One region of the Roseburia sp. AF22-2LB genome, then DNA from elsewhere that is predicted to be linked to it. Evidence: riboswitches for the same ligand, from Rfam matches in the RefSeq annotation. Region 1 holds a riboswitch; the other holds the start of a gene.
The links. Region 1 has a riboswitch for ZMP and ZTP ahead of pflB (formate C-acetyltransferase). Riboswitches for the same ligand answer to the same signal wherever they lie in the genome.
Positions count from the first base shown of each region.

Region 1 (7,955 bases):
ACCGGCATTAAAATTGGCGGTGGAAATAATATTTAAAAATGCATCCATACAGTCATCGATAGAAGTTGCCCCTTTGGTATAAAAACCACCCAGCAGGGCAAGCCCTACTGCCGGAATGGAGATAAGCTGCTGCAGGCCAAATGCCAGCAGAGCCGGAAGAAAACAGAACATAATTCTGCCAAATCGCTTCATGAAAAAACCTCCTCAAGTATCATCACTTTTCTTGGCACATTATAACAATTATGAAGCGAATATGCAAACTACTGAGGTACCGCCTGTTTAAAAATACATGGAAAAATGTATTTTTAAATGCAGACAAATACTCTCCGGGTACTTGTGAAATAGGCGGAATCATGCTATACTAGGCGTTATGTTGATATATTTTATGATGCTGTATGAAATATAAATTCACATAATTATAATCAGAGGAGGAATAAATATGAAGAACATGAAGAAATTTGCAGCACTTTTATTAACTGCAGCAATGACAGTAGCAATGGTAGGATGTGGCTCATCTGTAGCTGCAAACACAGTAAATTCCAAGGATGACCTTCCGGGAAAGAAAATCGGTGTTCAGCTTGGAACAACCGGAGATGCCGATGCAACAGCATACGAGGACGAAGGAAGCACCGTAGAGCGTTACAACAAAGGTTCTGATGCAATCCAGGCATTAAAGACCGGTAAGATCGACTGTGTAATCATCGACAAGCAGCCTGCAGAGGCATTTGTTGAGAAGAATGATGACTTGAAAATCTTAGATGATACCTTTGATGCAGAGGAATATGCAATCTGTATCGCAAAAGATAACACAGATTTAACAGACGAATTCAACAAAGCAATCGAAGAGTTAAAAGCCGACGGAACAATCGATACTATCATCAGCAACTATATTGGTGATGAAACAGGAGAGCATCCATATGAGACTCCGGAGGGAACAGAATATCCAAACGGAAAACTTACCATGGCAACCAATGCACAGTTTGAGCCATACGAATATTATGATGGTGACAACGTAGTTGGTATCGATGCAGACATCGCAAAAGCAATCTGTGACAAGCTTGGCTATGATTTAGAGATTGAAGATATGGAATTTGATGCAATCATCGCAGCAGTATCTTCCGGTAAAGCAGATTTTGGTGCAGCAGGAATGACTGTAACAGAAGACCGTCTTAAGAACATTGACTTTACAGATACTTATGCAACAGCAAGCCAGGTTATTGTAGTAAGAAATAAATAATCGGTATAGGAGGAAAGACCTTGAGCGATTTTTTAAGCAGCTTTCAACAGGATTTTATAGAGAAAGACAGATATCTTTATCTGTTACGTGGCCTTGGCAATACACTGCTTATTGCAGTGCTTGCAGTACTTCTGGGTATTGTGGTTGGATTTTTAGTCGCAATTATCCGTTCCACCCATGATAAACATGGTGGATTAAATGTTTTGAATTTTATATGTAAAGTGTATCTTACCATATGGCGTGGAACCCCTACGATGGTACAGCTTTTGATTATGTACTATATTATTCTGGTTGCACTCGATAATAAGATTGCAGTGGCTGTAATCGCTTTTGGTTTGAATTCGGCTGCCTATGTGGCAGAGATTGTACGTTCCGGAATCATGTCTGTAGACGAAGGACAGTTTGAAGCTGGACGAAGCCTCGGACTGAATTATTCGCAGACCATGCGTCTGATTATTCTGCCACAGGCATTTAAGAATGTACTTCCGGCACTGGCAAATGAGTTTATTACCTTACTGAAAGAGACTTCCATCAGTGGATATATTGCAATCCCGGATCTGACAAAGGGTGGCGATATCATCCGTAGCCAGACCTATGACCCGTTCTTACCATTGTTCGGTGTTGCAATTATCTACCTGATAATCGTTATGATTTTAACGGCTGGTGTACATAAACTGGAAACGAGGTTGAGAACAAATGAGCGATAAGAAGGTATTGATTGAAGTAAAGGATTTGTGTAAATCCTTTGGAAATGTAAATGTATTAAATGGTATCTCCACAGAAATCGCCCAGGGAGAGGTGGTTGCCATCATCGGACCATCCGGTTGTGGTAAATCCACATTCTTACGTTCCTTAAATCTTTTAGAGGAGCCGACTTCCGGTGTGATTACTTTTGAAGGAACAGATATCACGGATAAATCCGTAGACATCAACAAGATGCGTCAGAAGATTGGAATGGTATTCCAGCAGTTCAATCTGTTCCCGAATTATACCGTAAAAGGAAATATCATGCTGGCACCGGTTCAGACCGGACTTATGAATAAGGAAGAGGCCTCTAAGCGTGCGGACGAGCTTTTGATGAGAGTTGGTCTTTCCGATAAAGCAGATACTTATCCGGCAATGCTTTCCGGTGGACAGAAACAGCGTATTGCAATTGCAAGAGCACTGGCAATGAATCCGGATGTCATGTTATTTGACGAGCCGACTTCCGCACTGGATCCGGAAATGGTAGGAGAAGTTCTTGAAATTATGAAAGAACTGGCACAGGACGGAATGACCATGGTAGTGGTAACGCACGAAATGGGATTTGCAAGAGAAGTGGCAAGCCGTGTCATGTTTATCAATGAAGGACAGATTCAGGAAGAGAATACACCGGCAGAATTCTTTGCCAATCCACAGAATCCGCGTCTTTGCGACTTCCTTTCCAAAGTATTGTAGGAAAAGAACAGATAAAATGGTAAAAATAGTTGATAAAAAGTTTTCATAAGCTATTGCAATCAGAAAAAAAATAGTCTATGATAAAACCGTTATATGACTGACGGATAAGTGGAAAAACCACATGAAGTATAACGAAAACGAGCCGACCGTCTGGGCGATGAACCTGGAGGACTGGCTCGTTTTTTTTTGTATGTTATTTTGAACACCAAAAGATATTGACAAAAAAATAACGGTCAGTATATACTAACTACAGTTAAACAAGACTAATTCAAACCAATGAATAAAAAGTCTGTTGACAGTAAATTTAGTAACCATTCAGTGTTCATACTGAATACATTTTTTTAGGAGGATATCGTAATGATTGAAATGAAAGAGTGGGATGGATTCGAAGGACGTCTCTGGAAAGAAGAAATCAATGTTCGTCAGTTCATTCAGGACAACTACACTCCATATGATGGAGATGAGAGCTTTTTAGCTGAGCCGACAGATGCAACCAACAAGCTATGGGATGCACTTCAGAAATTACAGAAAGAAGAGCGTGCCAAGGGCGGCGTTCTTGATATGGAGACAGAGGTTGTAACCGGAATTACAGCTTATGGTCCGGGATATATCGATGAAAGCTTAAAAGATTTAGAGCAGGTAGTTGGTCTTCAGACTGACAAACCATTAAAGAGAGCTTTCATGCCATATGGTGGAATCAAGATGGCTGTTCAGGCATGTGAGACCTACGGTTATGAAGTAAATGATAAATTAAAAGAAATTTTCACCAAGTATCATAAGACACACAATACAGCAGTATTTGATGCTTATACACCGGAAATGATGAAGGTTCGTCATGCTAAGATTTTAACAGGTCTTCCGGATACCTACGGTCGTGGACGTATTGTAGGTGATTACCGCCGTGTAGCATTATACGGACTGGATTACTTAATCGCTGAGAAGAAGAAGGACAAAGCCAACTGCGGATGCGGACAGATGACAGATGATGTCATCCGTTTAAGAGAAGAAATTGCAGAGCAGATTAAATGTCTGGAAGACATGAAGAAACTGGCTGAGATTTACGGATATGATATTTCAAGACCTGCAACCAATGCAAAAGAGGCTGTTCAGTGGTTATACTTCGGATACCTTGCAGCAATCAAGACACAGAACGGTGCAGCGATGTCAGTAGGACGTGTTTCTACTTTCCTTGATATTTATATTAAGAGAGATATGGATAAGGGAATTCTTACTGAGCAGCAGGCTCAGGAGCTGATTGACCATTTCACAATGAAACTTCGTATGGTTAAATTCGCACGTATTCCTTCTTATAACCAGTTATTCTCCGGTGACCCTGTATGGGCAACCCTTGATGTAGCAGGAACAGGTGTAGACGGACGTTCCATGGTAACCAGGACAGACTTCCGTTTCCTTCATACTTTAGAGAATATGGGACCGGCACCGGAACCAAATCTTACTGTATTCTATTCATCCAGACTGCCACAGACCTTCCGTGATTATGCAGCACGTATCTCGATTGAAACAAGCTCAATCCAGTATGAAAACGATGATGCAATGAAACCGGTATGGGGCGATGATTATGCAATCTGCTGCTGTGTATCTGCTACACAGACAGGTAAAGAGATGCAGTTCTTCGGCGCTCGTGCAAACCTTGCAAAATGTCTGCTTTACGCAATCAACGGTGGTGTTGATGAAAAATCAGGCGAGCAGGTAGGACCAAACTACGCACCAATTACAGCTGAATATCTTGACTATGATGAAGTAATGGCAAAATATGACAAGATGATGGACTGGTTAGTAGACATCTATGTAAATACACTGAACCTGATTCAGTATATGCATGATAAATATTACTATGAAGCAGCAGAGCTTTCTCTGATGGATACCGACTTAAAGAGAACTTTTGCAACCGGTATTGCAGGATTTTCACATGTTATCGATTCTCTTTCTGCAATCAAATATGCAAAAGTAAAAGTCGTACGTGATGAGAACGGACTTGCAAAAGACTTCGAAATCGAAGGAGACTTCCCGAAGTACGGAAATGATGATGACCGTGCAGATGAAATCGGAGTATGGCTGCTTAAGACTTTCATGGATAAATTAAAGAAACATCATACTTATCGTGATTCTGAGCCTACAACTTCTATCCTTACCATTACTTCTAACGTAGTATATGGTAAAGCAACCGGAGCTATGCCGGATGGACGTAAAGCCGGCGAACCACTTTCACCGGGAGCTAACCCATCTTACGGTGCAGAGCAGAACGGACTTTTAGCTTCCCTGAACTCTCTGACCAAGCTTCCATATGAGTGGGCATTAGATGGTATTTCCAATACACAGACCATCAATCCTGGCGCACTTGGAAACAACGAGCAGGAAAGAATCGATAATCTTGTAAATGTAATGGACGGATACTTTGACCAGGGTGCTCATCATCTGAATGTCAATGTATTTGGCAAAGAAAAGCTTATTGATGCAATGGAGCATCCGGAGAAAGAAGAGTATGCAAACTTCACAATCCGTGTATCCGGCTATGCAGTTAAGTTCATCGACCTGACAAAAGAGCAGCAGCTTGATGTTATTGCCCGTACCTGTCATGAGCGTATGTAATTTAAGACAGTAACCGAACTGCGGGGAGCATGCGATTTTTCCACAATTCAGGTAAAGCAGAATGTGCAGGCTTAATGAAAAAAGCCTGCACATTTTTATAGGTTGTTAAGCATCCGTAAGTATTTTGGTGTATAGGAGGCAATATGAGTGAAATAAAAGGACACATCCATTCTGTAGAAAGCTTTGGTTCGGCAGACGGACCGGGTGTAAGATATATTGTATTTTTGAAAGGCTGTAACATGAGATGTCAGTACTGCCATAACCCGGATACCTGGGCAAAAGATGGCGGAGAGCTGATGACACCGGAAGAAGTGTTAAAAAAGGCACTTCGCTACAAAACTTATTGGAAAGAAAAGGGCGGAATCACCGTAAGCGGTGGAGAGGCTCTTTTACAGATAGATTTCGTAACAGAACTGTTCCGGCTGGCAAAAGAAAAAGGGGTAAATACCTGTCTCGATACCTCTGGCAATCCATTTTCCTTGGAAGAACCATTTAAAAGTAAATTTGATGAGTTGATGAAATATACAGACCTCTTTATGTTAGACATTAAGCATATGGATGATGCAGCACACCGGAAACTCACCGGACAGACGAATCAGAATATTTTGGAAATGGCAGCTTATTTATCAGACCATGGCAAAGCAATGTGGATCCGCCATGTGTTGGTGCCGGGTATTACAACAGAAGAGGATGAGCTTCACCGCTTAAGAAGTTTTCTTGATACCCTTAAGACAGTAGAGCGGGTGGAAGTGCTGCCATATCATACCTTAGGCGTCTTTAAATGGAAGGAACTTGGAATTCCATACCAGTTAGAAGGCGTAGACCCGCCTACAAAGGAGCAGATAGACCGGGCAAAAGAGATTCTTGGGGCACTGTAAAATAGATAAGCAGCATTACAGGAAAATAAAAAAGTAATGCTGCTTTTTAGATTCTGACGATAATGCGGGTAAGGTATTCACTTCGTTTATCCGTCATGGTAGCGTTAATCAATTCTTCTTCATAGAATCTGCCATCGGATGAAGTAATCTGGTGCTGCTTCATGTAGCTGCGCAGCCTGTCATAAGCGAGTGAAATATCATCCCAGTCTCCCAGGTGATAGGCAGCGAGACATTTAGAAGCCGGAAGAATCCGGTAAGGCATTTTCTTGGGAGGGGTCTGCATGGCAAGGCATACCTCGTGATAAAGATTGTGGGCACCCCGGGCAAGGTCACGCTCCATCTGGATATAAAGCACTGTAAAACCGGTAGTTTCCTTGCTTTCATAATAGGAGTTCAGAAGCTCACTGACTTTTACGGAGATGGTCTTATCATCGGAAGAACTGACAGGGTGTGCTGCAATATAAAATCCTGGCAGAGAGACTTCTTCAATGATATCCGGATTTGTAGTCAGGCTGGTTTTAATTCGTTTCTGCTGTCTTTGAATCCACTTCTGCTTTTCTTTTAATGCACGAATCTGCTGTTCGATGACAGCGTTTTCTTTCGTAAGAAGTGTGGCATAATTTTCCGGGCTTCGGTGTTCCATGTATTCTTTAATTTCCGACAGAGGCATGCCAAGTTCCCGCAGCGTGATAATGGCATCTAACACATCCATCTGGCGGACGGTGTAGTAGCGGTAGTCATTGTCCCCTCTTGCTTCGGGTGAAAAAATGCCAAGCTGGTCGTAGTGAAACAGTGTATTCTTTGTAGTGCCCATCATCCGGGCAACTTCTCCGGTGGTCAGATATTCATTTCTACTCATTAAAAAAATCTCCTTGACTATATGGTTACCATATAGTTTATGATAGCAAATAGTGATTCATAAGACAAGGAGGTTATCATGTCGAATTCATTAAATCAGAACTTTAAAACATTATCCTTATTGAAATTTGCATTGCCATCTATGATTATGATGGTATTTATGTCATTGTATACAATCATAGATGGAATCTTTGTGTCAAGACTGGTAGGAGAAAGCGCTCTTTCTGCAGTCAATATTGTATGGCCGGTTATTTGTATTCTCATTGCAATCGGCGTTATGTTAGCAACCGGTGGAAGTGCAGTGGTAGCAAGAAAAATGGGTGAGGGAGATGAAAAGGGAGCATGTGAGAACTTTACTTTTCTTGCAGTGGTAGGAGTTGCTGTAAGTCTGGTGCTGCTGGTTATTGTATTACTTTTTCATAAACCGATTGTATATGCATTAGGAGCAGACGACTCTTTATTCGAAAATGGGAAAACATATCTTATTGATATGATGTATTTTGGACCGTGCTGTATTTTGCAGAGTTTATTTCAGTGCTTCTTTGTGACTGCAGGAAAACCTGCATATGGACTCGGACTGATTACTGCCGGAGGTGTAGCCAATGCAATCTTAGATTATGTCTTTATGGGGCCAATGCAGCTTGGCATTGCCGGAGCAGCTATTGCAACAGGCATCGGACAGATGATTCCTGCGGTAGTGGGAGTCATCTATTTCCTGGTGAAAAGAAAAGGACTTCATTTTACCCGCTTCCATTGGGATGGAAAAGCATTGTGGCAGTCCTGCACCAACGGTTCTTCCGAGATGGTAACGAACCTTTCCAATGCAGTAATTACATACCTTTTTAATATTATTCTGATGCGTATGGTTGGAGCAGACGGGGTAGCTGCAATTACCATTATTTTATACGGACAGTTTTTATTCAATGCGCTGTATC
Region 1 is NZ_QTWM01000005.1:88,240-96,194, forward strand. Features, by position in the region: gene DWX96_RS09020 (type II CAAX endopeptidase family protein) at 1-192, opposite strand, end outside; gene DWX96_RS09025 (transporter substrate-binding domain-containing protein) at 440-1,237, shown strand; gene DWX96_RS09030 (amino acid ABC transporter permease) at 1,258-1,944, shown strand; gene DWX96_RS09035 (amino acid ABC transporter ATP-binding protein) at 1,934-2,674, shown strand; ZMP/ZTP riboswitch at 2,758-2,837, shown strand; gene pflB (formate C-acetyltransferase) at 3,032-5,284, shown strand; gene pflA (pyruvate formate-lyase-activating protein) at 5,428-6,162, shown strand; gene DWX96_RS09050 (MerR family transcriptional regulator) at 6,209-7,021, opposite strand; gene DWX96_RS09055 (MATE family efflux transporter) at 7,100-7,955, shown strand, end outside.

Region 2 (7,955 bases), on a different contig from region 1:
GTAAATAAAAGAATTTCCGTTACACCAATTGCACTGGTTGGCGGGGCAGCCTGCAAGACACCGGAAGATTTTGCAACCATCGCAGATACTATGGATGCAGCAGCCAAAGCAGTAGGAGTAAACCTGATTGGTGGATATTCTGCACTGGTATCCAAGGGAATGACAAAGGCAGATGAGCTTTTAATCCGTTCTATTCCAATGGCACTTTGCCGTACCGAAAGAGTCTGCAGTTCTGTAAATCTTGCATCCACAAAAACCGGAATTAACATGGATGCTGTAAAATTAATGGGAGAGATTCTCTTAGAGGTGGCAGAGCAGTCTAAGGACAGAGATTCTGTAGACTGTATGAAACTGGTTGTATTCTGTAATGCGCCGGATGACAACCCGTTTATGGCAGGCGCATTCCATGGTGTAACAGAGGCAGATGCGGTAATCAATGTTGGTGTCAGCGGACCGGGTGTTGTAAAGACTGCACTGGAAAAAGTCCGTGGAGAGAACTTTGAAGTATTATGTGAGACCATCAAGAAGACTGCATTTAAAGTAACCCGTGTAGGTCAGCTTGTAGCACAGGAAGCGTCGAGAATTTTAAATATTCCATTTGGTATTGTAGATTTATCTCTGGCACCAACTCCTGCAATCGGAGACAGTGTAGCAGATATTCTTTGTGAAATTGGTCTTGAATATGCAGGTGCACCGGGAACGACAGCAGCCCTTGCTCTTTTAAATGACCAGGTTAAGAAGGGCGGCGTAATGGCATCTTCTTATGTTGGTGGTTTAAGTGGTGCATTTATTCCGGTCAGCGAAGACCAGGGAATGATTAATGCAGTACAGGCAAATGCCATTACACTGGAGAAATTAGAAGCAATGACCTGTGTATGTTCCGTAGGTCTCGATATGATTGCAATTCCGGGTGATACCAAGGCAACTACCATTTCCGGTATTATTGCAGATGAAATGGCACTTGGAATGATTAACCAGAAGACTACAGCAGCCCGTCTGATTCCGGTAATCGGAAAGGGAGTAGGCGATACTGTAGAATTTGGTGGATTATTCGGCTATGCACCGATTATGCCGGTAAACCAGTATTCCTGTGATGCATTTATCAACCGTGGGGGAAGAATTCCTGCACCAATTCACAGCTTTAAGAACTAGGATTTTTTGAAATGGAGAAAGAAAATGAGTGATATCCGTAAACTTGTGTTTTTTGAACGAGGCGTAGAAACATTAACTTATTTTTCACATGAGATGGCAGCGTCATTTCGCAAGATGGGATATCAGATTTTCTTCTTCGACATTCAGGCAGAATATGCTGATACGAAACGATTAAGCCGCTTTTTAAAAAGTGGCGAGACCGCAGTCATTACCTTTAACTTTATCGGATTAAGCGGAGAGGAGTTCCTGCTGGAGACAGAGTCTCAGTCTGTCTTTGCCAGCAGAAATATTCCGGTCTACTGTATTCTTGTGGACCATCCGTTGTATTATCATAAGCAGCTTGATGAGACAATTCCGAATCTGACTGTGTTCTGTATCGACCGTCAGCATATTTCTTATATGAAACGGTTTTATAAAGGGATTCCCTGTCATTTTTTACCATTGGCAGGGAATTTTCTGATGGATGGGGAAGAGCGAGTCCCAACAGATTTTATTCCATATGAGAACCGGGAATATGAAGTGGGTTTTATCGCAAACTATGTGCATCTTCCGGCAATTGAAGAGCATTTTACCAGCCAGACGAAGGAATATATTGATTTCTATCATGAGATATTAAATTATCTCCGCCTGCATCCGTCAGAGCCGTTAGATTCTGCCATGGAGCATTTTGTCCGCCGGGAGATTCCGGAAGTAACGGAGCGGGAGCTGATGGCATGCTTTGCAGGAATGCTTTTTTTGGATATGTATAACCGGACTTATTTCCGTGGAGAAACGGTGCGGACATTGGTAGACAATGGAGTACGGGTACATGTTTTTGGCAAAGGGTGGGAGAATCTTAAGGTAAAGCATCCGGAGAATCTTATTTTAAACGGAAGACAGCTTGATTCTGCCGAATGCGTAAAAATCATCCGGAATACAAAGCTTGCATTGAATACCATGCCGTGGTTTAAGGATGGAGCCCATGATAGAATTTTTACAGCCATGTTAAATAAAGCAGTATCCCTGACAGATGGCAGCATTTATTTAAAGGAGCGTTTCTGCGATGGAAAAGATCTGGCATTTTATGAGTTAGAGCATCTGGATGCATTGCCGGAGCAGGTATTATCCATGCTGGGGCATCCGAAGAAAATGAAAGAAATCATAGAATATTCTTATGAACGGGCACTTAAGGAAGATACCTGGGCGAACCGTGCAGAACGTCTGAGAGAGTTCTTATAGAAATAGAAAATCTTATGAAGGGGAGTCCTTAGAGGAAGAATTCCTTGACAAGTGTTTTGGAATATGTTTTACTAAATTCAGGTCATATGACTGACGGAACCGTGGGAATAACCACATGAAGTATGACCTGAGAAAGCCGACCGTCTGGGCAGTTAAGCTCGGGATACGTGTCGGTATTTTTTATGCATGCAAACAGGAAAAGTCACAGGGAAAATTCGAAAGAGAAAGAGACTTTGACGAAAGCTGCAGCAACTTTAAAAATTACATGGAGCGTAAGAAGGAGGAACAAAAATGAAGATGACTTCATTAGCAGAAGAACTTGGAAGCACTACTTATCCGGGAAGAGGAATTGTAATTGGAAAGTCGAAGAATGGAAAGTATGCGGTAACTGCTTATTTTATCATGGGAAGAAGCGAGAACAGCCGTAACCGTGTATTTGTTGAGGATGGAGAAGGAATCCGTACCCAGGCATTTGACCCTGCAAAATTAAGTGACCCAAGTCTTATTATTTATGCACCGGTTCGCGTACTGGGCAATAAGACCATTGTAACCAATGGAGACCAGACAGATACCATTTATGAACTGATGGATAAACAGCAGACCTTCGAACAGGCATTAAGAACCAGAGAATTTGAGCCGGACGCACCTAACTATACACCGCGTATTTCCGGAATCATGCATGTGGAAGATGGAAAATACAATTATGCAATGTCTATTTTAAAGAGCAACAATGGTAATCCGGATGCCTGCAACCGTTATACATTTGCTTATGAGAATCCGGTAGCAGGAGAAGGACATTTCATTCATACTTATATGAATGATGGCAATCCATTACCAAGCTTTGAAGGCGAACCGGTACTGGTTGATATCGGAGATGACATTGATGCATTTACCGAGCTGGTATGGAATAACCTGAATGCAGACAATAAGGTATCCTTATTTGTAAGATATATTGATATTGAAACCGGAAAATATGAAAGCCGCATTGTAAACAAGAACAAATAAGATTTTGTGAATAAGATTCGTTCGAGAGAGGAAAATAAAATGAAAGAATTAGAATTAAAATATGGTTGTAACCCAAATCAGAAACCATCCAGAATTTACATGGAAAATGGCGAATTGCCAATCAAAGTATTAAATGGTAAACCAGGTTATATTAACTTCTTAGACGCATTCAATGGCTGGCAGTTAGTAAAAGAATTAAAGAAAGCAACCGGACTTCCGGCAGCCACTTCTTTTAAACATGTTTCTCCGGCAGGTGCAGCAGTGGGACTTCCACTTTCTGAAGTAGAGCGTAAGATTTACTGGGTAGATGACATGGATGTAGAATTTACACCGATTGCTAATGCATATGCAAGAGCAAGAGGCGCTGACCGTATGTCCTCTTTCGGAGATTTCATTTCTCTTTCTGATGTCTGTGATAAAGCAACCGCACTTTTAATTAAAAGAGAAGTATCTGATGGAGTTATTGCACCGGGCTATGATGATGACGCATTAGAAATTTTAAAAGCAAAGAAAAATGGCAATTACAATGTCATTGAAATTGATCCTGACTATATTCCAGACCCAATCGAGCGTAAACAGGTATTTGGCGTTACCTTTGAGCAGGGAAGAAATGAGTTAAATATTGACGAGCATTTCTTTGACAATATTGTAACAGAAAACAAAGAGCTGCCGGAATCAGCAAAGAGAGATCTGGCAATTTCCATGATTACTTTAAAATATACACAGTCTAACTCCGTATGTTATGTAAAAGACGGACAGGCAATCGGTATTGGTGCCGGACAGCAGTCCCGTATCCACTGTACCAGATTAGCAGGCTCCAAAGCAGATAACTGGTGGTTACGCCAGTCTCCACAGGTACTGAATCTGCCATTTTTAGATAAAATTCGCAGAGCTGACCGTGATAATGCAATCGACCTTTACATTGGCGAGGATTATATGGACGTACTTGCAGATGGCGAATGGGAGAAGATATTTAAGACCAGACCTGCTGTATTTACGGCAGAAGAAAAACGTGCATGGTTAGATAAGAATACCGGAGTATCTCTTGGCTCTGATGCGTTCTTCCCATTTGGAGATAACATCGAGCGCGCCCACAGAAGTGGCGTGCAGTATGTAGCACAGCCGGGCGGATCTATCCGTGATGACCATGTAATCGAAACCTGTAACAAATATGGTATGGTGATGAGCTTTACCGGAATCCGTCTGTTCCACCACTAGGAGCTGGAAAATCAGATAGGATTTGAAAGATAAGATTTTGCTTTGTGAAAGGACATTTAGTTCCTGCTATAAAATTCCGCAGTTACTAAGCAGTTTGTTTTTCTTTTTGAGATAAAAACAGTCTTTCCAATGTTTGACAAGATGTCTGTACGGTTCGTCGAAGTACGGATGCATAATAAAGGCTGTTAGGGGCACTTGGAATTTCGTCTGGCAACAGGCAACGCTGGCACAGGGATGTGCCAGCGAGGCGCATTTGAACATGGATGTGAATTTGCGCTGGTTGCCAGATAATGTGATGTATTATCCGAAATTCCCAGTGCCCCTTGCAGGCTTTATAGAGCATCCGTACCCGACGGACAGTGCAGACATCCAGTCAAAGCAACGGAAAGACAGTTTACATTCAAGAAAAACAAACTGCTAAGAACTGCTGAAATTTTACTGCCAAAGAACTAAGATGTCCTTTTACAATCAAAATCTTAGTTCTTATCAAACACTCTTTTGATTTTCCCACCAACCAAATGGTGGAATCAGACGGCACGGAAAATTCACACCCTTACAATATTGCGTACAAACTCGCTTCTGGCATCCTGACCGGTTATTCCGGACAGGATGTTTTCGTATAATTCGCCGGCAAAAATATCAAAATCAAAAACCTTTGCTGCATCGGAAGAAAGAAAGTTATAGGCATCGGCAGTTTTGGAGATCATAGGAACACTGGCGTAGTTGCTTAAAATAGTAAGAAGCCTGGAAGCATCTTTGCGGAAACCTAAAATCCGGAGATAAGGAATATAATCCAATGATCTGCCCAGGCGGTAATCGTCCTTTGTAATCTGAAGCAGAAGGTGCGTGAAAATCCGGCTGATTCTGGTATAAGTCATATCCTTTGTTTTCAGTAACTGGCAGAACTGCTCAAAGGAATGAAACTGTTTTTGCAAATTTTTTATCCGGTGGGCAATTGCTTCATTGGAATCACCACAGAAAGCCAGTTGTGCTTCACTCTGCTGTAACAGAAGGTAAGAGAGCGGAGCAGAAAAATCATTGGCAGAAACCGGCGGATAAAGATTAAGATACTTTTTTAAAATAGAATAAGCAGCTTCCGGCAGATATGGATTTAATGTAGTGATGTCATTCCAGCCGTTTGAAAGAAGTTCTTTTCTTATGGCAGTGGCAGAGGAAAGACTGCTGTTAAGTGCCGCTTCGTGATAGCCGTCTCCGGTCCGCTGAATCAGATAAGGGGTGATGGCGGCATTCTGAGCCTGAATCGCTTTTAAATATTCAATAGCAAGAATATTATTTGGCTCATTTAAAAGGCTGGCAAGTTCATCTGCCGGGATTTGCGGGTTGGCTTCTTTTAAATAGCTGCATACCGCCTGACTTCTTGCGGCAGGATAGGACATTCCTTTTTTGAGACAGGAAGAGAGAACTTCTTTGTAGTCTTCTGGTTCGGATACGAGCAGGGAAGCAACTTCTTTTAATAAAGAAAGATTGTCTGTTTCTGCACCAAAGCAGAGGGTGTCTACACAGCCACATTTACGCATGAGTGCAACACCTGCAGAAGCAAAAAGTTCGGCAGAAGCAGTTGCCCAGAGGGCTGGCAACTCAATTACCAGGTCAGCACCGCAGCTTAAAGCCATTTCTGTTCGTGCATATTTGTCAATAAGAGCCGGTTCTCCCCGCTGGACGAAATTTCCACTCATGGCTGCGATAACGAAGTCAGCCTGGGTCAGGGAACGGATTTTTTCTATCTGGTAAGCATGACCGTTATGAAACGGATTGTATTCTGCAATGATTCCTATGATGCGCATAAGTCCTCCAAAGTTACAAATAATATAGTTCTATCATAGCATTATTCCCATATTTTTGGCAAATTACTTATGGAAAGTATTCATAAGAAGAATTTCGAAAAAATATTTTTCTTTGCATTTTTTCAGACACTGTACTTGAACACCATTTAAAATAGGGGTATACTAAACATACATATGCGGATTTGTAACAATGAACCGTAAAAAAATAGCAGTGAGGAGAAAACAGATGAACGTATTAGTTATTAACTGTGGAAGTTCTTCTTTGAAGTATCAGCTTATTAATTCAGATACAGAAGCTGTACTGGCTAAAGGACTTTGTGAAAGAATCGGAATTGATGGAAGATTAGTATACCAGCTTGCTGGCCATGATAAAGAGATAACAGAAGCACCAATGCCGACCCATAAAGAAGGTATCCAGATGGTACTGGATGCACTGGTAAACCCAAAGACAGGTGCGGTAAAGAGTCTTTCTGAAATTGATGCAGTAGGACATCGTGTCGTACATGGTGGCGAGAAATTTGCCCAGTCTGTTGTATTAAATGAGGAAGTATTAGCAAAAGTGGAAGAGTGTAATGAGCTTGCACCACTTCATAACCCTGCAAACTTAATTGGTATTCGTGTATGTCAGGAACTTATGCCTGGTGTACCAATGGTAGGTGTGTTTGATACCGCTTTCCATCAGACCATGCCGCAGAAGGCTTATCTTTATGGTCTGCCATATGAATATTATGAAAAATACAAGGTAAGACGTTACGGTTTCCACGGAACAAGCCACAGCTTCGTATCCAAACGTCTGGCTGAGTTCTTAAATCTTGATTATAACAATTCCAGACTGATTGTTGCCCACCTTGGAAACGGCGCATCCATCAGTGCTGTATTAGATGGTAAATGTGTAGATACCTCTATGGGACTTACTCCATTAGAGGGACTTGTAATGGGAACACGTTCCGGTGACATTGACCCGGCAATCATGGAATTCATTGCAAAGAAAGAAAACCTTGACATCGACGGAATTATGGATGTATTAAATAAGAAATCCGGTGTAGAGGGACTTTCCGGTGTATCCAGTGATTTCCGTGATCTCGAGGCTGCTTATCATGAAGGAAATCCAAGAGCAATTGCAGCATGTGAAGTATTTGCTTACCGTGTAGCAAAATATATCGGTGCTTATGTGGCTGCAATGAACGGAGTAGATGCCATTGCATTTACCGCAGGAATTGGTGAGAATACATCTTTTATCCGTGAGAAGATTCTTGCATACTTCGGATATCTTGGAATTACCATGGATAAGGAAGCAAATATGGTTCGTGGAGAGGATAAGATTATTTCTACTCCGGATTCCAAAGTAACCGTATGCATTATCCCGACCAACGAGGAACTTGCAATCGCAAGAGAAACCGTAGCTTTGGTAGGCTAAAAAAGGAAAAATATTGTTGACAAAAGCTATAGTGCTATGTATAATTGTTTAGGTGTGAAAAGGAGACAAACGTGATATTAGATTTAACCGATGTATGTTCATGTGAAAATAAAGAGCTTACGAAAGAGGCTGTAATTGAA
Region 2 is NZ_QTWM01000004.1:247,965-255,919, forward strand. Features, by position in the region: gene DWX96_RS08395 (PFL family protein) at 1-1,152, shown strand, start outside; gene DWX96_RS08400 (glycosyltransferase family protein) at 1,177-2,370, shown strand; ZMP/ZTP riboswitch at 2,447-2,527, shown strand; gene DWX96_RS08410 (IMP cyclohydrolase) at 2,662-3,375, shown strand; gene DWX96_RS08415 (phosphoribosylaminoimidazolecarboxamide formyltransferase) at 3,415-4,593, shown strand; gene DWX96_RS08420 (nucleotidyltransferase) at 5,139-6,398, opposite strand; gene DWX96_RS08425 (acetate kinase) at 6,625-7,815, shown strand; gene DWX96_RS08430 (YceD family protein) at 7,887-7,955, shown strand, end outside.
Region 2: linked by a shared signal. The riboswitch ahead of DWX96_RS08410 (IMP cyclohydrolase) and the one ahead of pflB (formate C-acetyltransferase) in region 1 are both predicted to bind ZMP and ZTP.